3 regions of the Bradyrhizobium sp. SZCCHNRI3043 genome follow, and region 3 is predicted to be linked to each of the others. Evidence: predicted binding sites of a transcription regulator. Region 3 holds the regulator's gene; each other region holds the start of a gene.
What was found. Region 3 encodes LexA, which represses DNA repair genes until DNA is damaged. Its sites were predicted from a motif close to TGTTCNNNNTGTGTTCNG; they were not measured.
Positions count from the first base shown of each region.

Region 1: a site for LexA is predicted at 5,097-5,114, ahead of uvrA (excinuclease ABC subunit UvrA). Genes of this name have one in related genera too.
Region 2: a site for LexA is predicted at 4,800-4,817, ahead of QX124_RS20100 (DNA repair protein). Genes of this name have one in related genera too.

Region 1 covers NZ_JAUHID010000005.1:319,915-330,109, forward strand. Annotated here, with positions in the region: gene QX124_RS14360 (outer membrane protein) at 290-1,045, shown strand; gene QX124_RS14365 (outer membrane protein) at 1,238-1,993, shown strand; gene QX124_RS14370 (outer membrane protein) at 2,260-3,045, shown strand; gene QX124_RS14375 (outer membrane protein) at 3,258-3,998, shown strand; gene QX124_RS14380 (porin family protein) at 4,285-4,929, shown strand; gene uvrA (excinuclease ABC subunit UvrA) at 5,205-8,192, shown strand; gene QX124_RS14390 (hypothetical protein) at 8,378-8,707, opposite strand; gene QX124_RS14395 (hypothetical protein) at 8,944-9,261, opposite strand; gene QX124_RS14400 (lipase family protein) at 9,425-10,195, opposite strand, start outside.
Region 2 covers NZ_JAUHID010000010.1:19,372-29,566, forward strand. Annotated here, with positions in the region: gene QX124_RS20090 (error-prone DNA polymerase) at 1-2,115, opposite strand, end outside; gene QX124_RS20095 (DNA polymerase Y family protein) at 2,456-4,039, opposite strand; gene QX124_RS20100 (DNA repair protein) at 3,939-4,727, opposite strand; gene QX124_RS20105 (putative DNA modification/repair radical SAM protein) at 4,901-6,139, shown strand; gene QX124_RS20110 (UdgX family uracil-DNA binding protein) at 6,233-7,717, shown strand; gene QX124_RS20115 (methyltransferase domain-containing protein) at 7,737-8,477, opposite strand; gene QX124_RS20120 (radical SAM protein) at 8,519-9,871, opposite strand; gene QX124_RS20125 (class I SAM-dependent methyltransferase) at 10,042-10,195, opposite strand, start outside.
Region 3 covers NZ_JAUHID010000014.1:28,612-38,806, forward strand. Annotated here, with positions in the region: gene QX124_RS23515 (HAD family phosphatase) at 1-611, shown strand, start outside; gene QX124_RS23520 (hypothetical protein) at 1,528-2,013, shown strand; gene QX124_RS23525 (alpha/beta hydrolase) at 2,040-3,029, opposite strand; gene QX124_RS23530 (MBL fold metallo-hydrolase) at 3,042-3,974, opposite strand; gene QX124_RS23535 (LysR family transcriptional regulator) at 4,059-5,012, shown strand; gene glp (gephyrin-like molybdotransferase Glp) at 5,245-6,456, shown strand; gene lexA (transcriptional repressor LexA) at 6,663-7,361, shown strand; gene QX124_RS23550 (hypothetical protein) at 7,621-8,061, shown strand; gene QX124_RS23555 (hypothetical protein) at 8,285-8,503, shown strand; gene QX124_RS23560 (ComEC/Rec2 family competence protein) at 8,458-10,195, opposite strand, start outside.

The DNA.
Region 1 (10,195 bases), on a different contig from region 3:
GTTCGCGCGCATATGTCTACAACCGTGCGTCGAGTTCCGCGGAACTCGATGGAACCGCAACTTCTCGCAATGGAACCCGCAAAAAGTTCCCTTATTCACGGAAAAGGGATTAACTTTCATCAAGTTAGCTCGCCGCACTTCCTCCTCGGCTGTGGCTTTTGGGAGACGGTATCCAGGGTTGAATAGCGTATATTTCTGGACGGATTGGGGCCGCAAGCGTGGTCGCACCAACTTCACAGAAGTGCGTCTCCGGGGACCAATTGGAGACGCCCAACGCGGGAGACTTGGGATGAAAAGAATTTTTCTCGGAGCTGTCAGCTTAATGGTTTTGGGGGCGCTGACGCCGGCGGGAGCCGCCGATCTCGCCGCCCGCCCGTACACGAAGGCCCCGGTGGTGGCGCCGGCGCCACTTCCGACCTGGGCCGGTTTCTATCTCGGTCTGCAGGGCGGCGGCGGCTGGGGCCGAAGCAACGAGACCTTCTTCGGAGCGCCCAATACGGCGATCTTTGCCGGCACTCAGAACTATAACACCAGCGGCGGCTTCATCGGCGGTGTGGTCGGCTACAACTGGCAGGTCGACAACATCGTGTTCGGTCTCGAGGGCGACTATCACTGGGCCGACATCAACGGCCGGTCGGGCGTCATCAACGCCGGTCTCGGCGATACCTACTTCACCAGGCTGCGCGGCTTCGGCGACATCAAGGGCCGCCTCGGCTGGGCTGCGGGTCCGGCGCTGTTCTTTGTCAGCGGCGGCGCTGCCGTCGGCGATCTCCAACACCGCTACGACGCAGCGCTCAATGGCGGCGCGGCGAATAGCTTCGCTCAGAATAACTGGCGCTGGGGTTGGACGATCGGTGCCGGCGCCGAGTACATGTTCGCGCCGAACTGGTCGGCCAAGGTCGAATACAACTATCTCGACTTCGGCAAGAGCTCGATTCAGTACAGCGCGGTTCCGGCCAATCGCTCCGAGTGGAGCGACACCGTGCACACCGTCAAGGCCGGCATCTCCTATCACTTCAGCGGCCCGATCGTGTCGCGCTACTGATTGCACGCGCAAATCGAATGTGTCGAAAGGCCGGCTTCGCGCCGGCCTTTTTTGTGTGCCAGAACCGGTACTTGCTGGGCCGTTGTGTCATTTGGGTGACGGCTTTTTACGACGGAAGGGGCTATCAAGGTCCGGCGGGTGGGCGTTGGTGAGAGTGTACGTGCGGGCGTCGGACTTGGTTTGGGGAATGCGATGAGAAGGCTGTTGCTGGGGGCGACAACTTCGCTGGCGCTGGGGATTGCGCCGGCCATCGCTGCCGACTTGCCCGCGCGCACCTTCACCAAAGCGCCTGCGATGATCACGACGATCTATGATTGGAGTGGCTTCTATATCGGCCTGAATGCCGGTGGCGCATCGGCCCGCACCTGCTGGACCAACAAGGTCAGCTTCGCCGGCGTGGCCGCAACCAACGCGGAAGGCTGCCATGATGCGACCGGCGCGCTGGCTGGCGGCCAGATCGGCTATCGCTGGCAGGCCGGCGGCTGGGTGTTCGGCGTCGAAGGCCAGGGAAACTGGGCCAACCTCAAGGGCAGCAACACCAGCCAGTTCGTCCCGCCCGTGACCAACCAGACCAAGATCAATGGGATCGGCTTGCTCACCGGCCAGATCGGCTATTCCTGGAACAACGTGCTCTGGTACGTGAAGGGCGGCGCCGCGGTTGCGGGTGAGAAGTACAACGGCCTGTCCACGGCAACCGGCGGTGTGCTCGACCAGTCCAGCGCCACGCGGTGGGGGGCGGCTGTCGGCACCGGCGTCGAGGTCGGCTTCGCCAAGAACTGGTCGGTCGCAGCCGAATACGAGCACCTGTTCATGGGCAACCGCACCCTCGGCTTCTCGGGCGTTCCCGGTGGAGCCGCGGGCCGGACCGATGCGGTCGGCCAGGACGTCGACATGGCGACGGTCCGCGTGAACTATCGCTGGGGCGGCCCCGTCGTATCCAAGCACTGACTTTTCCAAGCGCTGACCCTCGAGGACTGGCAGTCGAGGGTCTGACGCGCCAAGCGCTCACCCGCGCCTCGGGACAGCTCTGCGATCTGCACGACCGGTCGCGATCTTTACCAGCGCTTAAGTACGTTCGGCACATCCCGCCCCGCGCCTGCTCCCGATCACGAGTTTAGAAAGCAGTCTCTCCTACAACCAGCAACAGGCCACCTTCGCGTGGGCCCGGATCGGAGGGATCCGGAGCGTGGTGTATTGGGACTGGGGAGAGACGAATGCAGAAGACGACCTTGATCTTGACCGCAAGCGCCGCGGCGCTGGGACTGACGCCGGCCTCAGCGGCCGACTTCGCGACGCGCCCTTACAGCAAGGCGCCGCCGCCGGCCTATGTCACGCCGCTGCCGAACTGGGCCGGGTTCTACCTCGGCGTCAATGGCGGCGCCGATTGGAGCCACAACTGCTGGACGCTCAATCGCGTCGGCGGCGTGCCGGTCGTGCCGACCCAGTCCGAAGGCTGCCACAATGCCTCGAGCGGCCTCATCGGCGGCCAGGTCGGCTATCGCTGGCAGGCGGCGAGCTGGGTGTTCGGCGTCGAGGCCCAGGGCAACTGGACCGACCTGAAGTCGTCCAATGCGAGCACGGCGGCGCTGGCTGCGGGCATCACCAACAACACCAAGACCGATGCGATCGGCCTGTTCACCGGCCAGGTCGGCTACGCCTGGGGCAACGTGCTCTGGTACGTGAAGGGCGGCGCCGCCGTCACCCACAACAAATACACCGGCACGGCGAATGCGGCTGCGCCCTTCCCGGTCGGCACGCTGCTGGATTCCGCCAGTGAGACCCGCTGGGGCGGCACCGTCGGCACGGGCGTCGAGTTCGGCTTCGCGCCGAACTGGTCGGTCGCCGTCGAGTACGACCACCTGTTCATGGGCTCGCGCGACATCAGCTTCCCGGCCACCGCAACCGTGCTGTCGCGCGTCGATACCATCAAGCAGGACATCGACATGGCGACAGTCCGGGTGAACTATCGATTCGGGGCGCCGATGGGCACGCGCTACTGAAAAAAGCCGCCGCTCGCACGCATTCGGAAAGGCCGGCCCTCGCGCCGGCCTTTTTCGTGTCAACAGCCCGGCAGCGTCGCGGCGTTTTTGTGCTAAATATATGATTTATAACGCTTTTTCGTTTCTGTGGCGGGCGCGTTACAGCCTCGCCGGGATGCCCTGTGTATGACTTGCCCATCGCTTGTCATTCCAACCTCCCGGGGGAGAATTTGATGAAGAAGTTGTTTGTGATCACGACGGCGCTCGTCGGCATCGCAACGGCCACGTCCGCTTCGGCGGCCGACATGGCGGCACGTCCCTATACGAAGGCGCCGCCGATGGTCGCGCAGATCCTGAGCTGGTCGGGCCTCTACGCCGGCATCCAGGGCGGCGGCGGCTGGGGCACCAGCAAGGAGACCTTCCTCGGCCGCTTCAATGCGCCGGGCTTCCTGGGCACCCAGAACTACAACACCAATGGCGGCTTCGTCGGCGGCGTGGTCGGCTACAACTGGCAGGTCGACAACGTCGTGTTCGGCCTCGAAGGCGACTATCACTGGGCCGACATCAACGGCCGCTCCGCCGTGGTCAATGCCGGCCTCGGCGACACCTTCTTCACCAAGCTGACCAGCTTCGGCGACATCAAGGGCCGCCTCGGCTATGCCGCAGGCCCCGCCCTGTTCTTCGTCAGCGGCGGCGCCGCGGTGGGCCAGTTGCAGCATCGCTATGACGGCGTCCCCGGCAACGTCTTCAGCCAGAACACCACCCGCTGGGGCTACACGGTCGGCGCCGGCGCCGAGTATATGTTCGCGCCGAACTGGTCGGCCAAGCTCGAGTACAACTATCTCGACTTCGGCAAGAGCGCGATCCAGTACAGCGCTTTCGCAACCAACCGCTCCGAGTGGAAGGACACCGTCCACACCGTCAAGGCCGGCCTCAGCTACCATTTCGGCGGCCCGGTCATCGCCAAGTACTGACACCTGCAACCGACAGGTTCCGAGAAAGGCCGGCGAAAGCCGGCCTTTTTTGTTGCCCTGATGCCACCTTGCCGGCTCGCCACACCCGGAACCAAGCAGTTGAGTGACATAGGCTTTCTGGAACTTGCCCGTAAAAACGCGGTTTGGCCGCGAGTGTGTCTTCAGGGTGACGGTAATCCGTACGGAACCGGGCTATAGGAACCTCGTCAACTTGAACGGGTGAGTCTGTTTCGTGCGTAAAACTCTCGGTGCGATGCGGACTGCTAGGAATTAACTGGAGACTGGAATGAAGAAGATCCTGCTCGCGACCGTGGCCCTGGCCGCCCTGGCCGCTCCCGCTGCCGCCGCTGATCTTGCCGCGCGCCCGACCTATACCAAGGCGCCGGTTGCCGCGCCTGTGCTGACCTGGACCGGCTTCTACATCGGTGCCATGGGCGGCTATGCCAACGAGGATGCTGACTTCGCGGCCATGAAGGGCGGCTTCGCTGGCGGCACCGTCGGCTACAACTGGCAGCAGGGTGCTGTCGTGTTCGGCCTCGAGGCCGACGCCGCTTGGGCCGACATCAACGCAAACGTTGGCGCGCTCGGTGTCAACGCCGAATCCAAGATCCGTGACTGGGGCACCGTCCGCGGCCGCATCGGCTACGCCTTCGGCCCGACCCTGCTGTACGCGACCGGTGGTTACGCCTGGGCTGACAACCGCATCTCGCTGACGGCTCCGGGCTTCGCCGCTTCGGACAGCAAGATCCACTCCGGCTGGACCGTCGGCGCTGGCGTCGAGTACATGTTCGCCCCGAACTGGTCGCTGAAGGGCGAATACCTCTACAAGAGCTTCGGTGGCGAGAGCTACACCTTCACCGGCCTCGGCACGCTCGCGACCGGCACGCTCAACGTGCATTCCGGTCAGGTCGGCATCAACTACCACTTCTAAGTCTTCGCCTCCGGGCCAACGCACACAGCCTCCGCTCTGCCAGAGCGGAGGCTTTTTCTTTGCGGGATCGCGCACAAGGCAGGACGGAACCGGCAGCCTCCTGCCATTCGCTGCCATTCCCTGAGCGCATTGTTGATGATTCGCTGACGGCACTGGAAATCCAGCCCCGTTCTTCCTACGTTCCGACGATACCTTTTCCCTCTGGCGTCCGATGGCCGGCTTCCGGCGAACGCGCCTGCAACGATGGCGCGACTCTGCGCCGTGGGACGATCGTCATGGATGAAGTGCTCAAGGCCAAGCAGCGCGCGCAAGCCAACCAGTCGAGCCTGCGGGCGATCACGATCCGCGGCGCCCGCGAGCACAACCTCAAGAACATCGACGTCGAGATCCCGCGCGACAGGCTCGTGGTCTTCACCGGCCTGTCCGGTTCCGGCAAGTCCTCGCTCGCCTTCGATACGATCTATGCCGAGGGCCAGCGCCGCTACGTCGAATCGCTGTCGGCCTATGCCCGCCAGTTCCTGGAGATGATGCAGAAGCCTGATGTCGACCAGATCGACGGCCTGTCGCCGGCGATCTCGATCGAGCAGAAGACGACATCGAAGAACCCGCGCTCCACCGTCGGCACGGTCACCGAGATCTACGACTACATGCGGCTGCTCTGGGCGCGCGTCGGCGTGCCCTATTCGCCGGCCACCGGCCTGCCGATCGAGAGCCAGACCGTGTCGCAGATGGTCGACCGCGTGCTGGCGCTGCCCGAGGGCACCCGCCTCTATCTGCTGGCGCCGGTCGTGCGCGGACGCAAGGGCGAGTACAAGAAGGAGCTGGCAGAATATCTCAAGAAGGGCTTTCAGCGCGTCAAGATCGACGGCACCTTCCATGAGCTCGCCGAGGTGCCCACGCTCGACAAGAAGTTCCCGCACGACATCGACGTCGTCGTCGACCGCATCGTGGTGCGCCCCGACATCGGCCAGCGCCTCGCGGAGAGTTTCGAGACCGCGCTGAAGCTCGCGGAGGGACTCGCCGTGATCGAGTTCGCCGACGCGCCCGCCTCCGCCGCCCCGGCCGAGGAGAAGAAGAAGACCGCCAAGATCCATGACAAGAGCGGGCCCGAGCGCATCCTGTTCTCGGAGAAGTTCGCCTGCCCAGTCTCCGGTTTCACCATTCCCGAGATCGAGCCGCGGCTGTTCTCGTTCAACAATCCCTACGGCGCCTGCCCGGAATGCGGCGGCCTCGGTGTCGAGCAGCACGTCGATGCTGATCTCGTCATCCCCGACAAGGACGTCACCCTGCGCAAGGGCGCGATCGCCCCCTGGGCCAAGTCGTCCTCGCCCTATTACCTGCAGACGCTGACAGCGCTCGGCAAGTTCTACAAGTTCACGCTCGACACCAAGTGGAAGGACCTGCCGAAGAAGACGCAGAACGCGCTGCTGCACGGCTCCGGCGACGACGAGATCAAGTTCACCTATGAGGACGGCGTCCGCGCCTACGACACCAAGAAGCCGTTCGAGGGCGTCATCACCAATATCGAGCGCCGCTTCCGCGAGACCGAGAGCGAATGGGCGCGCGAGGAGCTCGGCAAGTACTTCAACGACGTGCCCTGCGCCGGCTGCAACGGCTTCCGGCTGAAGCCCGAGGCGCTGTGCGTCAAGGTCGCCGGCAAGCACATCGGCGAGATCTCCGAGCTCAGCGTCAGGGCTGCCGGCGAATGGTTCGCCGAGGTGCCGAAGGTCCTGAACGCGCAGCAGACCGAGATCGCCACCCGCATCCTCAAGGAGATCCGCGACCGCCTGACCTTCCTGCTCGACGTCGGCTTGAACTATCTGACCTTGGCGCGCTCCTCCGGCACCTTGTCGGGCGGCGAGAGCCAGCGCATCCGCCTGGCGTCGCAGATCGGCTCGGGCCTGACCGGCGTGCTCTACGTGCTCGACGAGCCCTCGATCGGCCTGCACCAGCGCGACAACGCCCGCCTGCTCGACACGCTGAAGCGGCTGCGCGACCTCGGCAACACCGTGATCGTGGTCGAGCATGACGAGGATGCCATTCGCCTCGCCGACTACGTGCTCGACATCGGCCCCGGCGCCGGCACCCATGGCGGCAACATCGTCGCCGAGGGCACGCCGGCCGAGATCATGCGCAATCCGGCGTCGCTGACCGGCAAATATCTCACCGGCGAGCTCGAGGTCGAGGTGCCCGAGCGGCGGCCACCGAACCATCGCCGCACCATCAAGGTCGTCAACGCCCGCGGCAATAACTTAAAGAACGTGTCGGCCGAGATCCCGCTCGGCCTGTTCACCGCCATCACCGGCGTCTCCGGCGGCGGCAAGTCGACGCTTCTCATCGACACGCTCTACAAGGCGATCGCGCGCAAGCTCAACGGCGCCAACGAGGCGGCCGCGCCGCACGACCGCATCGAAGGGCTGGAGCACATCGACAAGATCATCGACATCGACCAGTCGCCGATCGGCCGCACCCCGCGCTCCAATCCCGCGACCTATACCGGCGCATTCACGCCGATCCGCGAATGGTTCGCCGGCCTGCCGGAATCCAAGGCACGCGGCTATGAGCCCGGCCGCTTCTCCTTCAACGTCAAGGGCGGCCGCTGCGAGGCCTGCCAGGGCGACGGCGTCATCAAGATCGAGATGCACTTTTTGCCCGACGTCTACGTCACCTGCGACGTCTGCAAGGGCAAGCGCTACAACCGCGAGACGCTCGACGTGCTGTTCAAGGGCAAGTCGATCGCCGACGTGCTCGACATGACCGTCGAGGAAGCCGCCGAATTCTTCAAGGCGGTGCCGCGCGTGCGCGACACGTTCGAGACGCTGCGCCGCGTCGGCCTCGACTACATCCATGTCGGCCAGCAGGCCACCACGCTCTCCGGCGGCGAGGCCCAGCGCGTCAAGCTCGCCAAGGAGCTGTCCAAGCGCGCCACGGGCCGCACGCTCTACATCCTCGACGAGCCCACGACCGGCCTGCACTTCCACGACGTCAAGAAGCTGCTGGAGGTGCTGCACGAGCTGGTCGCGCAGGGCAATTCGGTGGTGGTGATCGAGCACAATCTCGAGGTCATCAAGACCGCTGACTGGGTGATCGATCTCGGCCCCGAAGGCGGCGACGGCGGCGGCGAGATCGTCGCCTGGGGCCCGCCGGAGGACATCGTCAAGGCGCCGCGCAGCTACACCGGACAATTCCTAAAGCCGGTGCTGGAGAAGTCAGCCAAGCCGAAGAAGCGCAGCCGCGGCGCAGCCAGCGAGGCTGCGGAGTAGTTGCCCTCAATTCCCTTGTATCGATCGTCATTGCGAGCGAAGTGAAGCAATCCAGGGCCGCGTACGCGATTCTGGATTGCATCGCGCTCCTCGCAATGACGCATGTGGTCGATACCGGTTCATCACAGCAAAGCCCGCCGCTCTCTGCAGAGCGGCGGGCTTGATGTTTCTGCAACGAACTCAGATTACCACTGGCGATAATATCCGCTGCGCGTGCCGTTGTTGTTGCCGCCCGGGCCGACGTCGCCCTGGGTCGAGCTCGGGGTCGGATGGTTGGTGCCGTTGTAGCCGGTGCCCCAGCCAGGGCCGTCATACGGGCCCGGCGCGACCGCGACGTAGCCTTCCTGATAGACCGGCCCCGGCGCCCAGGCGAAGGAATCGCGGTAGGCGTAGGTGCTGGTGACCTGGCCACCATAGCCGTAGCCGCCCGGGCCGTATTCGCCGGCCGAGGCCGCAGCGGTGCCAGCCACGAGCGTGACGGCGGTCAGCGCGGCGAATCCAAACGTGCGCGTCATGAACTTGCTCCTTCGTTCCTAATTCTCGGAGAGCAAACGATATCGATCCATCCAAGGTTCCGCCGGTCCCCACAACAATCGTGCGACACAACGCGACGCTCACCTTCGCGCGACCTCGTGATCCAATGGCTTCGTGACATCGCCCGACACGTGCAGCGAACCCGTCCGACACAACAAACCCGCTGCTCTTGTCGAGCGGCGGGTTTGATCGCCTAACGTCTAACGCGAGATGGCGGCTACCACTGCCGGTAGACACCGGTCAGCGTGCCGTTGTTGTTGCCGGACGGACCGACATCGCCCTGGGTCGAGCCAGGGGTCGGATGGTTGGTGCCGTTGTAGCCGTGGCCCCAGGCCGTTGTACCCCACGCCACCTCACCCGGCGCGTAGGCCGGCGCCGGCGCGGCGTCATACACCGGCTCGGAATCGTTGCCCTGTGTCGGCGGCACCCAGGCCATCGAGTCGCCGTAGCGGGCATAGCCCTGCGCGGCTGCGGCGGCGGTGCCGAGCACCAGCGTGGCGGCGGCCAGCGCGGCCATCTTGAGCGTGCGTTGCATGTGTCTCTCCTTGCTTCTGTGCGGGGTCAACGACCGCACAGCGCCAGGCGTTCCTGCAGCGCACGCTCACAAAAATCGTGACGAAAGGTTGATCGGCCGCCGCATCAAGGCCCCCCTTGCAGGACTGAGCGAACCCAGCCCCGCAAAGGCTGCTCTGCGGCGCTCAGGCTGCGACGGCGACCGCCCGCGGCCGCGCCACACCGGTCTTGGTGACACCCGGCAGCGGCGGCGCCTTCGTGCCGGTCGCATGCGGAAAATACTGCAACTGCATGGAATGCATGTAGCCGGCTTCTGCGGTCCAGGAATCGTTCGTCTCCACGATCGGCGTGATCGTGAACAGGTCCGGATTGCTCGGCACGATCGACGTATAGGTCGGGATCGTTGCGCTGAGGATCTCAAGCGGCTTGTAGATCGAGTAGTAGTTGGTGTCCTTCAGGACCGGCGCCGGCGGCGCATAGGTGACGAGAATCCCCTTCAGATTGGCCCATCCCATCGGCACGATGTCGTTGCTGTTGACCGCCGCATAGTAGGTATAGGCCTTCGCGAAGGTGGTCGCGAAGCCCGCGTTCCACATGGTCGGAGCCGCGAAGGTGTGCGGCCACAGCGTGAACTTCAGCGACGAGTTCAGCTTCGGCAGTTGATCCTGCAGCCACGCCGTCGCCACCACGGCGAGCGCGCCACCCAGGCTGTGCCCGGTCACCATCAGTTGCAGATTCTGCTTGGCCGCAAGGCCGCGCAGATAGTCGAGCAGCGACAGGTCCGTCGCGGGATCGGTGAGCGCGATGACCAGCGCCAGCGCATCGTTGATCCCGGCACTGATCTGCAGCGGCGAGCCGGCCTGCTGCGGATACAGCCACGGCACCTGGAAGACTGCATCGACGTCGGCGAGCACGTTCTCGAAGGCACCGCCGACCGAGCCGTCGACATCGGTGCC
Region 2 (10,195 bases), on a different contig from region 3:
ATAGGAGCCGATGGTGCCGACGTTGCGGAACGTCGCCATCGCGCGGCGCAGGCCGTTGGCTTCCTCCGACGAGAACTTTGCGGCCTCGATCGCGATCCGCATCGCCTGCTCCTGGAACAGCGGCACGCCGAGCGTCTTGTGCAGCACCTTGTAAAGCTCGTCTTTCGGGCCGTTTGCCGGCGATGGATAGCTGACCTTTTCGAGACCGTTCCGGCGCCGCAGATACGGATGCACCATGTCGCCCTGGATTGGTCCGGGCCGGACGATCGCGACCTCGATGACGAGGTCGTAGAAGGTGCGCGGCTTCAGCCGCGGCAGCATGTTCATCTGCGCCCGGCTCTCGACCTGGAACACGCCGAGCGACTCGCCCCGCTGCAGCATTTGGTAGACTTCGTTGTCGTCCTCCGACCGGATATCGGAAAGCACGTATCGCTGGCCCTTGTGATCGGCGATCAGGTCGAAGCATTTGCGGATGCAGGTCAGCATGCCCAGCGCCAGCACGTCGACCTTCATCATGGACAACGCGTCGACGTCGTCCTTGTCCCATTCGATGAAGGTGCGGTCGTCCATCGCGGCATTGCCGATCGGCACGTAGCTGTCGAGCCGGTCCTGGGTCAGCACGTAGCCGCCGACATGCTGTGACAGGTGCCGCGGAAAGGTGATCAGCTCCGATGCCAGCTCCACGGCGCGGCGGATCATCGGATTGGTTGGATCGAGCCCGGCCTGGCGCACCTGCATGTCGGAGAGGCCGTCGCCCCAGCTGCCCCACACGGTGTCGGCGAGCACCGACGTGACGTCCTCGGTCAGCCCCAGCGCCTTGCCGACGTCGCGGATGGCGCTGCGCGGGCGATAATGGATGACGGTGGCGATGATCGCCGCGCGGTGCCGGCCGTAGCGGCGATAGACATATTGCATCACCTCCTCGCGCCGCGAATGCTCGAAATCGACGTCGATGTCGGGCGGCTCCAGCCGCTCCTTGGAGATGAAGCGCTCGAACAGCAGATCGATCTTGGTCGGATCGACCGAGGTGATGCCGAGCACGTAGCACACGGCCGAGTTCGCCGCTGAGCCGCGGCCCTGACACAGGATGCCCTGGCTGCGGGCGTAGCGGACGATGTCGTGAACCGTGAGGAAATAATGCGCGTAGTTGAGCTCGGCGATCAGCGCCAGCTCCTTGTCGAGGACTGCGCGCAGGCGGTCGTCGAGATCATCACCGAAATAGGTTTTGGCGCCGGCCCAAGTCAGGTCCTGCAGATGCCCCTGCGCGGTCTTGCCCGGCGGCACCGGCTCGTCGGGGTACTGGTATTTGAGCTGGTCGAGCGAGAAGACGATGCGGTCGGTGAAGCGGATGGTCTCGGCAATCGCACCGGGATGATCGCGGAACAGCCGCGCCATCTCGTGTCCCGGCTTGAGGTGGCGCTCGGCATTGACTTGGAGCCTTCGGCCGATGGCCTCGATCGAGGCTTTCTCGCGGATGCAGGTCAGCACGTCCTGCAGCATCCGCTGCTGGGGATGATGATACAGCACGTCATTGGTGGCGATCAGCGGCACCTTGACCGATGCGGCGAGACGCGCCAGCCGCGCCAGCCGGCGGCGGTCGTCGCCACGATAGAGCAGGCTGCCGGCGAGCCACACGCCTTCGGCGCGGCTGTCCTTCAGCCGCGTCAGGACTTCGCTGATGACAGCCTCGTCGAAGCGATGCGGCGGCATCAGCACCAGGAGCTGCCCCTCGATGAAATCAAACAGATCCTCGAAGGTCAGGCGGCAGTCGCCCTTGGCGACCTTGTCGAGATCGCTGCCGCGCTTGCCGCGGGTGAGCAGCTGGCACAGCCGGCCGTAAGCCGCACGGTCGCGCGGATAGACGAGGATATCCGGCGTGCCGCAGGTGAAGACGAGACGTGCACCGTACAGGAGCTTCGGCTTGTCCTTCAGCCGGTCATTGCCGAGCTCGCTATAGGCGCGCACGATGCCGGCCAACGTGTTGTGATCGGCGATGCCGATGGCTTCGAGGCCGTACGCGGCGGCCTGGTGCACGTAGTCCTGCGGATGCGAGCCACCCTGCAGGAAGGAGAAATTGGTGGTGATGCCGATCTCGGCATAGGGGACGGGGATCATGGCGCGACCGCGCAGGCTGTTTCCGTGACAGCGCGTTGCCCGCCTCCTGCAGGTGATTTGCCCCAACGCACCGGCTTGCACAGCTGCCCACCCTCCCCTGGAGGGGGAGGGTCGACACGCGCAGAGCGCGCGGCGGGGTGGGGTGAGCCCAGCAACCGGTTGTCATTGCGCCAGCTCTTCTCAGCTGCCGGTAAGTTGGCCTCGAGGACAACGGGCAGCGCAAACGCGGATGGTCTGTCACCCCACCCCGGCTCGCATGCACGCATGCGAGCCGACCCTCCCCCTCCAGGGGAGGGTGAGCAGCGGGGTCGCCGCGGGATGTGTGCCATCTCCCCCACCCTCATGCGAACAGACCGTGCATGTACCAGGCGGGCTGTACGGGCAGGCCCTCCTGCTGATCGAGCTCGCGGTCATACAACCCGTCGCGGTAGAGCCAGAAGCGCAGGCCGTGCTCGTCCTCGACGCGGAAATAGTCGCGCGTCAGCCCCTGCCCGCCCGGCCGCCACCATTCCATGGCGATGCGCTCCGGGCCTTCGGCGCGCACCACCGCATGCGCGGCACGGCGCCAGACGAAGCGCGCGGGCGGGCCGTCCGGCACCCCGGCGATCACTTGGATCGCCTCCGGCTGCGCGAACAGCCGCAACGGGCGCAGCGGCGGCTCGCCTTCGCTGCGCTCCGGCCAATCGGCCACCGTGGCGACGGCGAGATGCTGCTGCGCCCGTAACGGCAGCGCTGCCCGCTCCGGGATGTGGGTGTCGACCGGCAGATGCACGACCACACGCTTGCCGCCGATGCGCGCGGCGATGCGGTCGATCAGCGCCGACAGCTCGTCATTGTCGTGGACATGGACGTCGAGATCGCGCTGCTGCTGCACCACGATCTCGCTGCGACTCGCCGACAGCCGGATCATGTCGAAGCCGAAGCCGGGATCGAGCGGATCATTCAGGGCGTCGAGCCGCTCGCGGAACAGACGGTCGATGATTGCGGCCTCGGTGACCGGCTGGCCGGTGTCGACCGCGATGACGCGCACCAGGCCGTCGGTGCGGAAGAAGCAGGCCTCGAGCCGCCGCGCGCCCTTGCCCTGCTGTGCCATCGCCGCCACCAGCATCGCGGCGAGACTGGAGAGACTGGCCGCGATCACCGTATCGGTCGCGACCGGCTCGGCGAAGCGCTTGTCGACGATGTAGTCCGGCGGGACTTTGCGCGGGCTGATCGGCGCATCGGCCTCGCCCAGCGCCTGGGCCAGCACGCGGGTGAAGGCGACACCGAACCGCGCCGTGATCTCGTTGCGGCCGCGCGACGCGACGTCGCCGATCGTCTTCAAGCCGGCGCGGCGCAGGCCGAGCGTGATCGCCTCGCTGCCGCCAAGGGCTGCCACCGGCAGCGGCGCCACCGCGGCCGCCTCCTCGCCGTCAGGCACGATGCGGCCATGCACCTGCCGGTTCAGCGTGCGCGCACACACGGCGTTGGAGGCGATCGCTGCCGACACGGTGAGACCGTGCGCGGTCAGCGCATCGCAGAGCGACCGCATCAGTTTGGCTTCGCCGCCGAACAGATGCACGCAGCCGGTGATGTCGAGCGAAAGCCCATGCGGCGGATCCAGCGCGACCAGCGGCGTGAAGCGGTCGCACCAGTCGGCGATGCCTTCGAGCATCTTGGCGTCAGCCGCGAGGTCGGCCTCGTGGACGACGAGGTCGGGACAGACCGCGCGGGCGTTCGCCAGCGGCTGGCCGAGGCTGACGCCATGGCACGCCGCCGCCTCGTCCAGCGCATGGATCAAGAGCGCATTGGCGTCCTTGATGACGACGACCTGCGGCAGGTCGTCACGCCGATCGGCGGAGCAGTTTCGCTTGATCCGATCGATGGGCAGGCGCGGCAGCCACAGGCTGAGGATCCGCCGCCGGTTCGCTGAAACGGCACGCATCGGGGCTCCACTCCATGATCCATCGTCCGGTCTGGCCGTGACGGTTGCGAATGAGCTCGGCGTCGAGACGCGGCGCGCCCCAGGCCATCCAGGGCGCCGAGGGTAGCGACGGCGCGGTGCGGACGATCCAGCGCGTCTCGGCGGTCGAAGGTTCGGGTGTGGCTGCAATGCGCAACACGAGCGCGGTCACGCCGGACTCCTGTGCCGCCAGGGTCAGCTTGCGGCTGGCGACGAGATCGAGCTTTTGCGTCTCGCCCCACACCTCCAGCATCACCCCGCCCAGCGCATCGCAGGCGAGCGCGTCGGCCGCGGTGCGCAAGCCGTGATCGAGATCTGGCGCCCGCACGATCACGATGCGGCGCGGGTCGAGGCCAAGCTCGGCGAGCCCGCTCATCGACAGCGCGCCCATCTCGCGCTCGGCGAAATCCTGCCGGATCCAGATCAGCGGCCGGCGCGCCGCGACGCGCGCCGCGAGCCCGCACAGGAAGCCTGTCGCTGCCGTCGCCTGACGGCCGGTCTCGGCGAACACCTCATGCAGCGCGCCGGTGGCCAGGCCGCCCTGCAGCACGGCGTCGGCCTCGTCATGGCCGAGCGCGACCCGGCGCAGGTCATGTGCGCCATCTCCCGCCTCGAGACGGGCAATGCGGCCGCGCAGACGCGCGAGCGTATCCATGCGTGCGCCGGTCATCCGTCGCCGCTCCTCTTCCATCCATCGTGCGGGCGCTGCCGTTGTTGCAGTTGAACCCACGACGGCCCTCTTTGTTCATGATACGTTCTAATATAAAGCTAACGCCTTCGAGAGAGTCAATCGGGATTGCCCCGGATGTGATTCAGCGAATGGAATCAAAGGGATTCAAAGGTATGGAGCTGCTCCGCAAGCTGGAGATCCTGGCCGATGCCGCCAAGTACGACGCCTCCTGCGCCTCCAGCGGTACCGAGATGCGGGATTCCCGCGACGGCAAGGGTCTCGGCTCGACCGCGCCCGGCATGGGCATCTGCCACTCCTATGCGCCGGACGGCCGCTGCATCTCGCTGCTCAAGGTTCTGCTGACAAACGCCTGCAACTACGACTGCCTGTATTGCGTCAACCGCGCCTCCTCCAACGTGCCGCGCGCGCGCTTCACGGTCGACGAGGTGGTGAAGCTCACCATCGATTTCTATCGCCGCAACTACATCGAGGGTCTGTTCCTGTCGTCCGGCATCATCCGCAGCCCGGACTACACCATGGAGCAGGTCGTCTCGGTCGCGCGCAAATTGCGCGAGGAGCATCGCTTCCGCGGCTACATTCATCTGAAGACGATTCCGGAGGCTGACGAGGCGCTGATCGCCGAGGCCGGCCGCTATGCCGACCGGCTCAGCATCAACATCGAGACGCCGCTGGAGGCGAGCCTCACCAGGCTGGCGCCGGAGAAGGACCAGCGCGCCATCCGCCGCACCATGGGCCGTCTCCGGCTCAAGCTCGACGAGACGGTGGAAGCCAAGAAGACGGTGCGGAAGGCGCGGCCGCCGCGCTTTGCCCCTGCAGGCCAGAGCACGCAGATGATCGTCGGCGCCGACGACGCCAACGACCGCGTCATCCTGTCGACCTCGGCCAATCTCTACGGCGCCTACAAGCTCAAGCGCGTCTATTACTCCGCCTTCAGCCCGATCCCCGATGCAAGCCGCGCGCTGCCGCTGCAGGCGCCGCCCTTGGTGCGCGAGCACCGGCTGTACCAGGCCGACTGGCTGATGCGGTTCTACGGCTTCGACGCCGATGAAATCGTCGAGGAAGGCGAAGGCATGCTGCCGCTCGACATCGACCCCAAGCTCGCCTGGGCGCTGCGCCACCGCGACCGCTTCCCGCTCGACATCAACACAGCAAGCCGCGAGGAGCTGTTGCGCGTGCCCGGCTTCGGCACCCGCACGGTGGAGCGCATCCTCGCGACCCGCCGCACCACCACGATCCGCTTTGCGGATCTGGCCCAGCTCAACGTCATCAGGAACAAGGCGCTGCCGTTCATCGTTCTCTCCGACCACCGGCCACAGCCGTCCCTGCTCGACGGCGCCGCGCTGGCGGCCCGGCTGCGGCCGAAACCGCAGCAGCTGGGATTTGGATTCTAACGGAAGCCGTCATCGCGAGCGCAGCGAAGCGATCCAGGGCCGCACGAGAAGTCTGGATTGCGTCGCTTCGCTCGCAATGACGTGAGGAGAGAAATGCACGTCGTAACCCTCGACAACGACACTGATTTCGACGGCTGGCGCCGGGCAGCGCGGGCGCTGGCGATGAACGACGTCAAGCCGGCCGAGGTGAGCTGGCGCGTCAAGGGCGCGGAGGCCGATCTGTTCGACGATGAAGCCGAGACGACGCTGCCGGAGGTGCCGGAGGGCGCGTTCTCGGTGCCGGCGAGCTTCATGGAGCTCGCGGAGAGCGCGATCCTGCACAGTGACCCCAACCGCTTCACCCTGCTCTATCGGCTGCTGTGGCGTCTCAGGACCAATCACGACCTGATGGAGATCGCGACCGATCCCGACGTCGCGCAGGCCAACGCGCTGGCGCGAGCGGTGCGCCGCGACGTCCACAAGATGCATGCCTTCGTCCGCTTCCGCGAGGTCGGCCGCGAGCGCGAGACGCGCTACGTCGCCTGGTTCGAGCCGGAGCACCACATCGTCGAACGCGCCGCGCCGTTCTTCGCCCGCCGCTTCGCCGACATGCCGTGGTCGATCCTGACGCCCGAACTCTGTGCGCATTGGGACGGCAGCCGCGTCAGCTTCACGCCCGGTGTGAGCAAGGCTGACGCGCCATCCGAAGACCGGCTCGAGGAGGTGTGGCTGCGCTATTACGCCAGCATTTTCAATCCGGCACGGCTGAAAGTGAAGGCGATGGAAAAGGAGATGCCGAAGAAATACTGGCAGAACCTGCCCGAGGCGAAGCTCATCCAGCCGCTGATCGCGGCCGCCTCCCGGCGCACCACGGAGATGATCGCCGAGCCCGGCACCTCACCGCACAAGCCGCAGAAACGCGTCGAGGAGAGCGAGATGACCCGCAAGCCAACCACACACGCGCATGCTGCTGAGACCTCACGTGATGTCGAGTCCACCGATCTCGAGACCTTGCGTGAAGAAGCCGCCGGCTGCCGCGCCTGCCCGCTGTGGAAGGACGCCACGCAAACCGTGTTCGGCGAAGGCCCCGCGCATGCGCCGCTGATGCTGGTCGGCGAGCAGCCCGGCGACAAGGAGGACCTCACCGGCCATCCCTTCGTCGGTCCCGCCGGCCAGATGCTCGACCGCGCGCTGGCCGAGGCCGGCATCGACCGCAGCAAGGTCTACGTCACCAATGCGGTGAAGCACTTCAAGTTCGTGCCCCGCGGCAAGATCCGGCTGCACCAGAAGCCGAACACGCCGGAGATCAAGGCCTGCCGGCAATGGTACGAGCGCGAGCTCGCCACCGTGCGTCCGGCCCTGGTCGTGGCGCTGGGCGCCACCGCGGCGCAGTCCGTGCTCGGCAAGATCACGCCGGTCAACAAGAGCCGCGGCCATGTCGTCGACCTCGCAGACGGCCCCAAGGCGATGGTGACGGTGCACCCGTCCTACCTGCTGCGGCTGCCGGATGCCGACGCCAAGGCGCGGGAGTATGAGCGCTTCGTCGAAGACCTGAAGATCGCCGCCGCCGCGATCAAGCGCGCCGCGCACGCGGCGTGAGGCTGCCCCCAACCGGCCCTTACTTGATCGCCAGGAAGCCCTCGAAGCAGACATGCTTGTAGATCGTCATCGTGTCCACGAACCCGGCCCGCCGCAGCATGTCGAGATTGCCCTGGGTCGAGAACGGTTCCAGCACGCCCTTGAGGCTGCTGGCCTTGCCCAGCACCTCGTCCGGCGAGTAGCCGTTGTCGAGCTTGTAGTCGATATAGACCGACGTCATGATGTCCTGGAACCGCGCGTCCGGCGCCCTGACCTTCTCGAAGAACAGGAACGCGCCTCCCCAATTGAGCGACCGATAGATCGCATCGATCAGGGTCTGGCGATAGCGCGGCGGCACGAACTGCACGGTGTAGTACGACACGATGAAGTCGCTCGCCTCGTAGCCGACCTCGCAGGCATCGGCCGCCAGGTATTCCACGTTCGCCACATCCCTGCTGTGCGCCCGCGCGTAATCGATCATAGCCCGCTCGGTATCGATGCCGATCCAGCGCGTGCCGTGCGGATGGCGCTTGGCGAGTTGCCGCAGCAGCGTCCCCGTCGACGTTCCGATTTCATAGGCGACGGAATCCCGCTTCACGAAGAAATCGCTGATCTGCTCGACCAGCTTGTGGCCGGCTTCGTAGTTCGGAACCGACCTCGCGACGTGGAGATCGAAGTGCTGAGGCGTGTCGCCGCCGAAGCTCCAGCCGGCACGCGCGGCGCGGATGCCGTCACCGGTCGCGTTGTCCCGCTCGAGGGTTGCTTGCCCGGACACAACCATGACGTTTCCTCCCTGGTCGACGACGTGTTGAAACTCCCGATCTAACCGTATTGAAGCGCGCGCTCCGTCACTTTCGGCGACAACGCGTCCTTGACGGCCGGACTGAAGAACAGCGACAGCATCTCATCCTCGAACAGCCGGCCGAGCTCCGAAAGCTGCAGCCCCGCATGGCCGTCGCCGTCGCGATACGCTTCCAGGGCGCCGACGCTGCTCAGCCTGGCAACGAGCTTGTCATAATGGGCGGACAGCTCCCGGTTGTCGGCGCGCATGGCACGGCGATCGGCATCCTCGACCCGGCCGGTCCGGAGCCCTGTGGCATAGGACGTCGCCAGCAATTCCTGCCGGTCGACGGCGCGCCCCGCCGTGATCGGACTGTTGCCAGCAAGGACGGTTTCGACATAGGCGCGCACGTCGGGAACATTGCGGAAGACGTAGCCGCTCTTCGCGGCCCCGGCACTGACATGCGAATACGCGCCCGCACCGATCCCGAGAAGATCCCGTGATGGCGAGGTCCGGATCGTCTTGAACGGGTCGGCATAGCGGCGCGCGCGCACGAAGCGGTTGCCGTCGGTCAGGTCATATCCGAGCGCCGCCATCTCCTGCCAGATCAGCATGCGTCCGAACAAGGTCGCGAACTCGCTCTCGAAGCTCGCCTGCTTCAGGTCGGATTTGAGCCAGTGTCCCTGGGGGCGATCGGCAAACCGAGCGTGATACCAGGTGAGGTGCGGAGGCCGGATCTCGGCGACCATCGCCAAATTGTTCCAGGTCTCGGACGGCGACCCCTTGTACAACCCCTGGATCAGGTCGAGATTCCAGTTCTCGAAGATGTCGGCGACGATCAAGCACGCGAGAAGTGGAACGTCCCGCTTGTAGCCGCGCGCGGCATATTTGAGCACGGTATCGTCGAACGATTGCACGCCGAAACTGAGGCGCGTGACGCCCTGCTGCTTCAGAGAGCGCAGCTTCTGCTCTCCCTCGGGCGCGGTGATCGTGAGCGGGCTGCCCTCGATGCAGATCTCGGCGCCGGGCCGCACGTCGAACGTATCGCGGATCGTCGCGATCAGATCCGTCAGTGCGTCCTCATCGAGAACGAGCGGTGTGCCGCCCCCGATATAGATCGACGACACCACCGTTCCGGATCGGCGCAGCTGCGGCTCCCAGGCCGCCAGCTCGCGCTTGAGCGCATCGAGGTAGCGAACGACCTTGTCGTCGTCCGTGGCGGACTTGCTGTTCCGTCCGGCGTAGTGCTCGACCGTATAGTGACAGAACGTGCAGCGCGTCTCGCAGAACGCGATGTGCACGTAGAGGCTGATCTCGCGGCTCCAGTCGATCCCCCGCTCCAGGCAGGACGGATCGAGCGGCGTCAGCGAGTTGATCGGCGGATAGATGGCCACCGAATGCGAGCCGCCCAGGACCGTCCGGCTGATCCCCACGCCGGCTGCGTGGAGCGCGGGAAGGACGAGCGGAATTCCAAGCCGATGCAACGACGCGCGGGCTCGTTCGAAGGCGGTTTCTTGCGATCGCATATGAGCACCTCGAGCAATCACCTCAATGAAAACGAACGTCAATTTCGTTGCGCAATGATCGTCAGGTAAACGTCGGCACGCGTATCCGGATTCTCGTCCTGTCTGTACGTCACGTCGAAGGGATTGATCAGCCGCGGCATGTATTGCTTGCGCCACAGCGTGGCGTTCTCGCCCACCAGCGACGGCACGATC
Region 3 (10,195 bases):
GCCCCGGCGACGCCGACGCGCTGCTGTTCGATCTCGGCCGCGTCGTCATCGACATCGATTTCGTCCAGGTCGTCTCGCGCTGGGCCGCGCATGCCGGCTGCGCGCCGGAGCATCTCGCCGCGCGCTTCGTGCGCGACGAGATCTACCACGGGCATGAGCGCGGCACGGTCTCCGACGCCGACTTCTTCGCCAACCTGCGCCGGCAGCTCGGCATCGACATCACCGACGCGCAGTTTCTCGAGGGCTGGAACGCGATCTTCGTCGGTCCGATGCCCGGCATCGCCCCGCTGCTCGCACGCGCGGCGGAGAAACTGCCGCTCTATGCCTTCTCCAACACCAACCAGCCGCACATCGATCACTTCTCGCCGCGCTACGCCGACCTGCTTGGTCACTTTCGCGAGATCTTCCTGTCGTCGTCGATCGGCCTGCGAAAGCCGGATGCCGAGGCCTACGCGCATGTGGTCGATGCGATCGGCGTGCCCGCCGAGCGCATCGTATTCTTCGACGATCTCGCTGAAAACATCGACGGCGCGCGGGCCAGCGGGCTGCAGGCGGTGCTGGTGCGCTCGACGGACGACATCGCCGCGGCGCTGGAGGCGCTCGGGATCTGATCGCATCGCGCAAGGGTGCGTCATGGCCAGCGGCGTGACGTTCTGAAAGGCTGCGCTCGCAATGACGGTGCCCACTCATGCAAGATTGTTCTCGCGACACGATGTGCCCGAGCTTTGCTGCTCTCATCTCACCCTCCTCCAATCGGAGGGCGCAGGGAATGCCGGGCTGCTGGCCGCAACCCATGGCCCGCCTGCAGAAAAAAAGCAGGCGGCAGTCACCACAGGTCCAGCCGACATCCGGCATTCCCTGCGCGATGGTCTTCACGTTTATACGCGATCTCCCCGGTGCCCGGCTTGTTGGCCACCGTCGCCGTCGGGATCATCATCACCCGCCGGCTTGGCATCAGCTTCGGGATGCCAGGACCACGCGACTTCACGTCCGCGCCATGCCGTTCGTCCGCGCGCCATCAGGGCACGCTGCGACACGTCGCGGCCACCGCATCCCGCGCTCCACGTCCGTGACGATCGCGAAGCGCCCCTCCTGTCGAGCACGGGACCAAATCAGCATAGCAGATTTTTCCGAAAAAGCGAATCCTAAATTCGACCGCCGGCAACCGCGCCATCCGGCCCGTCTCCCGCCGCATCCGCTGGTCGCAGACGGCCCGACCGCCTAAGCTGTCCGCTCCTGCACGCCCCGCCGCCCGGAAGAACCGAATGCCCCTCGACATCATTTGTTTGCGTGATCGGCCGACCTGATCCCGCGCGTGTTCTCGCCCGGGCTCGATGGTCTTTAGCTCGAGTTCATGCGTCAAGACCGGACGGCGATGTTGTACTTCGACTCGCCCGTGTTCGACCATTATGCGGACTGCGCCTACGCGGCGCTCGCCGGTGACGAGGTGGTCGGGCGCGCTTCGCCGTCCCCTTCACCTTCGGCATCGAGGGCCGCCGCACGCTGCCGGATGCGGGCTGGGACGAGGTGATCCGCTGGGGTCACGAGGACCGCCTGCTGGGGCGGCCGACGACGACGATGAGCGCGCTGGAGATCGCGCTGCTGCCGAAGGCGCGGGTGCCGGGCAGCTCGCGCGCGATGCTCGCGGCTCTGAAAGGCTGCGCACGCGCCAAAGGTTTTGCCGAGCTGTATGCGCCGGTGCGACCGAACCAGAAACATCTGGCGCCGCGGACGCCGATGCGCGCCTATCTCGATCAGCGGCGCGAAGACGGCCGATTGGTCGATTCCTGGCTGCGCACGCACCTCGGCATCGGTGGCGAGATCGTCAAGATCGCGCCGTGCTCGATGACCATCGTCGGCACGCTCGCCGAGTGGTCGCAATGGACCGGCGTGACCTTCGATCGCTCGGGTGAGATCGAGGTCCCCGCTGCTCTCGTGCCCGTGCTCGCGTCGGTCGAGCACGACCATGCCGCCTATGTCGAGCCGAATGTCTGGATTCGGCATCCGCTCTAACGCGGTGCAGGCCGTCCGCGCGACGATCAACGCGCCGGCACGACGCGCTCGTCCAGAAATCCGATCACCGCGTCGAACGCCTGCCGTCGATTCCGCTCCATCAGGATCATGTGCGTGCCCTGCCCGATCTCGACCAGGCGCTTGTACGGCGCGCTCACGAGACGAACGAACAGGTCGTGCGCCACGTCGAAGCGAACGTCCACATCCCATTCCGCCGAGAGCACGAGAACAGGGCAGTTGATCGTGCTGGGATCGTAGATCGGCTGGTCCACGGTCCAATGCTCGCGCACGTCCTGCACCGCGCCCGAAGGCGCACGGATCGCGCCGGGGTACGGCGAGTCCGGATCGGTCGCGAGCGTCGCCTCCGCCCAGGACTCGAACCAGCCGTCCGGAATCAGCTTGTCCCGCGCCTGCTCCGGAGCGGCGCCGCGCCACGCAGCCTCGAACGCGCGCGGGCTGACGATCCGATACGCGCCGAGCGGTCCGCCGGCGTCGATGCGCAGCGGCTCGCTGGACAGCCAGAGCGGCGTCACCAGGATCAGCTTCTCGAGCTTCGCGCTCGCCGCGCTCGCGAACATGCCCGCGACGGTGGCGCCCCAGGACATGCCGAGCACGTTGGCGCGCGGGACGTCGCGATGCCGGCAGATGAAGTCCACCGCCGCGCCGAAATCGTCCACGGCGGTCCGCGCATTGACCAATGGAGATCCCTCCTCGGCCGCCCGCGACATCTCCGGCGGCCGGCTGGAGCCGCCATAGCCGCGCGCATCGACGGCCCAGACATCGTAGCCGGCCTGCGCCAGGACATCCATGAAGGAGGCGCCACCAACCGCGACGTCGAACAGGCTGGCGGATGAAAAGGTGGCGCCGTGCATCATCACCAGCGTGCGCTCGGCCGAGAACCGTTGCACGTCATGCCGGCGCTTGTTGATGAGCTGAAGCTGTACATCGGACACCGGGCCTTCGATCAGGCGGCGCTCGGAAACGATGCGCGAGGAGGACGTTGCGTTCTCGGTCATGGTCACCTCGGATCAGGCGAACTGCCACGCGAACCGGTCGCCGTCGCGGCTGATCCGCCCGGCCGAGGACTCGGCGAAGTGGGTCGTGAACACGATGGAGCCAGTCTCGGCGGCATGGTTCATCGCCCATTGGCGCGAGCTCCGCGCCGCGTCCGGAAATTCGCAGTACACCGAGTTCCAATCCGGACGCGCGACCTGCAGCGGATGATGCATCACATCGCCCCAGAACAGCGCGCGCTCGCCACGCGAGGTGAGGCTGATGCAGGCGTGATCGATGCTGTGACCAGGGCTCGGCAGATAGCGGAAGCCATCCACGACCTCGCTGCCATCGACCGTGATCTCACGCGCGAGGCCGGCCTCGACGATCGGCAGCACGCTGTCTTCGTAGACCCCTGGCAGCGGCGGATGCAGCATGCGACCGAGACCGGCCGCATCCCTGATCGCGGCATCCGAGCCGTCAGCGGCCGACAGTGCCGCCAGATAGGCGCGCTCGCGGCCTGAGAAAACGTACCGGGCGTTCGGAAACACCGGCGTCCAACGGCCATCGGCAAGCTGCGTATTCCACCCCACATGATCCGCGTGCAGATGCGTCATCAAGACGAGATCGACATCGCCAGGGGCGACGCCGGCCGCCCGCAGCCGGTCGAGAAACGGCTCGTTCAAGCGATGCAGAACTGCTGCGCCGGGCCGCTCCTTGTCATTGCCGGTGGCCGTGTCGATCAGGACCACCCGCTCCGGCGTCCGCACCAGCCAGCTATGGATGCTCAGGCGCAACGATCCCGTGTGCGGATCGACCGATCCCGGCCCCACCTGGCCTCGTTCCCGAACGATGCTGTCTGCTTCTACGCCCGGAAACAAAAACTCGCCCTCGACCGCATCGAGGCCGATCTCGAAGATCCTGGTGATGGTGGCGTCTCCGACGCGATAGGTCGTGATGTCCTGCATGTCTGGCGGCCTCGATCCGAACGGTGGTCTTGTCTGGGCCGAGATCTAGGACTAGGTCATACATTCCTCAAATCGATCCAGCTCATGCAGTCCATCGATCACTTCGATCTTCGCTCCTTCGACCTCAATCTGCTGGTCGCGTTCGACGCGCTCATGCAGGAGCGCAGCGTGACGCGCGCGGCCGCACGCCTCAAGGTGGGTCAGCCTGCGATGAGCCATACGCTGTCGACGCTTCGCGTGCTGCTGCAGGACGAGCTGTTCGTCCGCGTCGGCGCCGTCATGCAGCCGACGCCAAAGGCTGCGGTGCTCGCCGGGCCGGTTCGGGCGGCGCTGGGGCAGATGCAGGCAGCGCTGCATGCCGCACCGGAGTTCGACCCGGCGACCGAGCAGCGCACCATCCGCCTGGGATTTTCAAGTGAGGTCGAGCTGCTGCTGATCCCCGAGCTCACCGCGGTGCTCCGTCGAACGGCGCCCGGCGTGCGGCTTCTCAGCCGGCCGACCGAGCGTAACGAAGTGCATCGCCTGCTCGACGATGGCGCCTTGGATGTCGCGGTCGGCTGCTTCGAGGCCGTGGCGCAGCGGCACAGATCGCAATTCCTGTTCGAGCAGGCTCTGAGCTGCGTCTACAATCCAAAGCGCATCGCGATGAAAACGCCGATCAGCCTCGCCGACTATCTGTCGCTTCCGCACGCGCTGGTGACGCTGACCAACAGCCTGCAGGGCTGTCTGGAGGCGGCGCTGGATGAGATCGGGACCGAGCTCAACGTGGTCTCGGCCTCCTCGGAATTCCTCAGCGTGCTGGCGACGGTCGCCGCATCACCGGTAATCACGACGATACCGACCAGGATGGCAAGGCTCTACGGGCCGCGGTTTGGGCTGGCGCTCTGTCCCGCGCCGTTGAAGCTGCGGCTGCCGGCCGTCTCGATGGTCTGGCCGCTGCAGCTCGATCGTGATGCAGCATCGGTCTGGCTGCGGAACATGGTGGCGGACATCCTGCACACGACCGAGCGAGCAGCCTGTCGCGCGGCTGCGGGATAGAACGCGGGGCGGGAGCTAATCGGAACGGCGCATCGGCCAACGCCTTGGCACCGCGGTCGACCTTCTGCGCACTGATTGCAAGGTTTCTCGCGCGATCGTGAGGCAGCGGCCCGGACGCGGCCCACATCAGACGATCAGAAGGCAGGAAGCGGCCTGAGCCCTTGGCCGAGCCGTGCGCGTTCGGTTAGAAGGCGACTCATTCGATCTGCCGTCTCCGTCCGAAGGAACTCTCATGGCCCTGATGCCGGTGTCCGATGCGTTGTCCGCCGTGCTCGCCGGCGCCGAGCCGCTGGCCGAGGAGCTGGTGACGCTGGACGAGGCGTTTCACCGCATCCTGGCGCGGGACCTCGCGGCGCTGCGGACGCAGCCGCCCGAGGCGATGTCGGCGATGGACGGCTACGCCGTGCGCGCGGCGGACGCAGCCCAGGCCAAGGTGCGGCTGAGGGTGATCGGCGAGGTCGCGGCGGGGCGGCCGTTCGATCGCGTGGTCGGACCCGGCGAGGCGGCGCGCATCTTCACTGGTGGCGTTGTCCCTGAGGGCGCCGACGCGGTGGTGATCCAGGAGGACACGATCGCCGAAGATGGCCATGTCGTGATCAACGAGGCGGCCATCAAGGGCCGGCACATTCGGCCCGCGGGCGTCGACTTCCACCAGGGCATGGTGCTGCTGAAGGCGGGCCGCCGGCTCAGCGACCGCGACCTGTCGCTGGCGGCCAGCATGAATCATCCGGCACTGCCGGTGCGGCGCCGGCCGAAGGTGGCGCTGCTCGCCACCGGCGACGAGCTGGTGATGCCGGGCTCGACGCCCGGCCCGGGCCAGATCGTCTATTCCAACGGCTACGCCCTGCGGGCGCTGGTGCGCAGCGAGGGCGCGACACCGATCGATCTCGGCACCGCCGCGGATACGATGGAGGCCACGATCGCCGGGATCCGGCGGGCGCGCGAGGCCAAGGCCGACATCCTGATCACGACCGGCGGCGCCTCGGTCGGCGATCACGACCTGGTCAAGAAGGCGCTCGAAGCCGAGGGCGTCGAGATGGCGTTCTGGAAGATCGCGATGCGGCCGGGCAAGCCGATGATGCACGGACGGCTCGGCGACATGAGGGTGATCGGACTGCCCGGCAATCCGGTGTCGTCCTATGTCTGCGCCATCCTGTTCCTGGTGCCGCTGATTCGGCGGCTGCTCGGCCGCGACGAAGCTCGCATGCCACGCGAGACCGCCCTGCTCGGCCGCGAGCTGGGGGCCAACGATTCGCGCGAGGACTATCTTCGGGCGCGGCTCGAGGAGCGCGCCGACGGCACCCTGATCGCAACGCCGGTGACCCAGCAGGATTCGTCGCTGCTCGGCAATCTCGCGCTCTCGCAGGCGCTGGTGATCCGGCGGGCGTTTGCGCCGAAGGCCGCCGCCGGCAGCCCGTGCGAGATCCTGCGCCTGCCGAGCTAGGCCGTTTCCCCCGGCAAAGCCCGGCCCGTTCACTACAATTTAAGGATTGCGGAACACACATCGAACATATAGTGTCCGTTCATGATTTGTTTTTAGTATGTTGCGGGCGACGCGATGATGGTCCGACTCCAAGGCGCTCTCAGCCGGTTTGTGCTCAAGGCGCAGCTCCTGGACTCGGACGACAACAAACTGGGGACCAGGTCGAGATGCTGACGCGCAAACAGTACGAACTTCTGCGGTTCATCAACGAGCGGCTCAAGGAAGCCGGCGTGCCGCCGTCCTTCGACGAGATGAAGGATGCGCTCGATCTGCGCTCGAAGTCCGGCATTCATCGCCTGATCACGGCGCTCGAGGAGCGCGGCTTCATCCGCCGGCTGCCCAACCGCGCCCGCGCGATCGAGGTGATCAAGCTGCCCGAGCTGTCACAGGCCGCCAACAACCGCCGCGGCTTCACCCCATCGGTGATCGAGGGCAATCTCGGCAAGGTGCGCACCAGCACTCCCGCGCTGGACGATGGCGAGCGCCCCGTTGCGGTGCCGGTGATGGGCCGCATCGCCGCCGGTACCCCGATCGAGGCGCTACAGACGCGCAGCCACACCATCAGCGTGCCCGCCGACATGCTCGGCAACGGCGATCACTATGCGCTCGAGGTGCGCGGCGACTCCATGGTCGATGCCGGCATCCTCGACGGCGACATGGCGCTGATCCAGCGCAACGAGACCGCCGACACCGGCGACATCGTGGTAGCGCTGATCGACGATGAGGAAGCGACGTTGAAGCGCTTCCGCCGCCGCGGCGCATCGATCGCGCTGGAGCCGGCCAACACCGCCTACGAGGTCCGCATCCTGCCGCCGAACCGGGTGAAGATCCAAGGCAAGCTGGTCGGGCTGTATCGCAAGTACTGATCGCGGACGCGATCGGTCGATCGGCGACGGGCGCACGCGCTTCGCCGCCGATCGAAATTGGTCACACGCGAATGCACCTCAGGATGTGCAGCGCGGCATGCTCAAACGCTTGTGATCGCCCGCGGGCGCACGCGGTGCAGATCAGCGCAGAATTGCCGTGAAGCGCGCGCTAACATCACCATCGATGTCCACTCTGATAGAGGCCTGCGCCTGTCCGGGGGGAGCGTGGGTCGGCTATCTCTCAACGAGGAGCGATCCGATGTGTGACTACAGCCTCCATGCGGTTGCGTCCCGTCCCGCCAAGGTCGGCGAGACGTTGATCTCGATGACCTTCCGCGGCACCGCCACCCGCGGCTTCGCCCTCGAGAGCGAGCCGACCGTCGCCGTCTGCATGCTGCCCGGCACCGAGTTGGCATTTGTCGAGGACGTCCGCTACGACAGCCGCTGGCTCTGGACCCGGACGATCCGCGAGCGCGTCGCGAAGTTCAACAGCATCGAGACGCACATCCCCGATCGCCATCACGACGCGATCGAATTCGCCGACGGCCGCCACGTGCTGGTGACCCAGCTCTGCGAGGGCCAGCGCGTCACCGTGCTACAATTGCCGGTCAGCAAGCAGCCGGCCGAGCGCCGCCCGGGCATGGCGGAGGACGTTCCGGCTTCGCAGGCCACACCGATTCGCCGCATCAGCATCACCTGAGCGCCTGCGCGTCCGCATTTCTCTCGGTCATGAGCGAGCTTTCGGCCGGGGGAGATTTGGTTTCTGCAAGCGCAAGGTCCTTTCGGGCGAACCTCACGCTCCGGCATCGCATCGAATAGGAACGACATCCCTCGGCCGGCATTGTGTGCCGGGGGAGCTTGCCGCCGCGGTCAACAAGATCGATTGGAACAAGGCCGACCGGATCACCGAGCCCGGCCGCTACATGCTTGCGTTCGGATGGCTAACGGTCACGGTTGATGACATCGCCGTCTGGCAACGATATCCGGGCGCTGCGTTCACGCTGGTCGAAGGTCCCTCGCTGTTCGATGGACCCGACGACACCGAGTATCATCTCAGCACGTTGTATCATCTCAGCACGTTCGAGCTGTCCGGCGCTCAATCCTGCTCGCCCTGCTCCGTCTCCGGCGGCGTCGCGTCCTGAAGCCGCGACACCGGCGCACGCGGCGTCAGCGTCGTGTCGAACTCGCCGGCCTCGGCGGGCGCCGGCCACCACGGGCGGTCGGTGCCGCCGGCGCGCACCGGCGTGACGGAGAAGCCGGTGCCCCGCTGCACCAGCATCAAGGCGCCCTGCTGCTGCAGGCGCTGGCGATCGATGACGGCCGCCGCGCAGGATGACGGCGCGGCGCGCGCGGTGACGATCAGCGCGGCACGGGCGCAATCATCGTCGAGCGCCTCGGCGCGCAGGGTCAAGGCGGCGAATCGGCCGTCGACCATCGCGACCACGCAGCCCGCCTCGTCGCAGGAGACGCCATCGGCGAGCGATGAATCCGCCGGCAGCCGGGCATCGGCGTCGGCCGCGAGCCACTCCTTGGTGGCGAACACGTCCTTGCCGGTGCGCATCACATGCAGGCGTCCGTCACGACCGCGCACCGCCACCGCACGCCCATCGCCGGCGATCAGGACATCGGGCAGCGGCGTCGTGGCGGCCCACGCGGTGGCCACCACGAGCCCGACGGCACCCGACCAGCGCAGCGGTGTGCGCAGCAGGCCGATCAGGATGACGCCGAGGCTGGCCAGGATCAGCGGACCGATGCCGAAGCCCGGGATGCGCCCGACCGCGCCAGGCAGCGCCGCCACCCAGCGCGTCACCGCGATCATCCAGTCGATGCCGAGGCCCATCAGCGTCCACCAGGGACCGTCGAGCCCGAACGGCGCCGCCAGCAGGCCGAGCAGTCCGGCGGGCATCACCAGCACCGAAACCACCGGCATCGCCGCGAGATTGGCGAGCACGCCATAGGGCGTGACGCGATGGAAGTGGAACGCGGCATAGGGCGTGGTCGCAAGCCCCGCGATCAGCGAGGCCAGCAGCAGCATCGCGAGCTCGCGGCCGCCCCACAGCGCGATGCGCTGCGTCGTGGAGCTGTCCGGCGTCGCAAACAGTTTGGGCAGGCCGAACTGCACCAGCGCGACCAGGCCGAGCGTCGCCGCGAACGACATCTGGAAGCTCGGATGCACCAGCGCTTCGGGTGCCGCGATCAGCACGATCATCGCCGCGACCGCGAGCGTGCGGAAGGTGACGGCGCGGCGATCGACCATGACCGCGATCAGCACCACGGCCGTCATGAAGAACGATCTCTGCGTCGCGACCTCCGCGCCCGACAGCAGCAGGTAGAACGCCGCCGCGACCAGCGCCGCCGCGGCCGCCCATTTCTTGATCGGATGGCTCACGGTCAGACCTGGGATCAGCGCCAGCAGCGCGCGCACGGCGAAGAACACGACGCCGGCGACGACGGCCATGTGATAGCCTGAGATCGACAGCACGTGGCCGAGGCCGGAGACGAACATCGCATCGTTGACATCGGGCGTGATGGCGTCGCGCCGGCCGGTCAGCAGCGCGGTGGCGATGGCGCGCTCATCGTCCGTCAGACGGGCGCGGATGCGTGCGTCGATCGCATCGCGCAGGCCCTGCATGGCCGCCGCATAGCCCAGGCCGAAGCCGGCGGCCTGCGGCGGCGTCGCCGTCGTGATCGCGCCCATCACGAAGCCGGAGGCGCCGATGCCCTGGAAGAACATGTCGCGCGCGAAGTCGTAGGATCCCGGCCGCACCGGGGCCATCGGCGGCAGCAGCCGCGCCTTGAGCTGCACGAAGCTGCCGACCTCGGGCGCCGTGCCC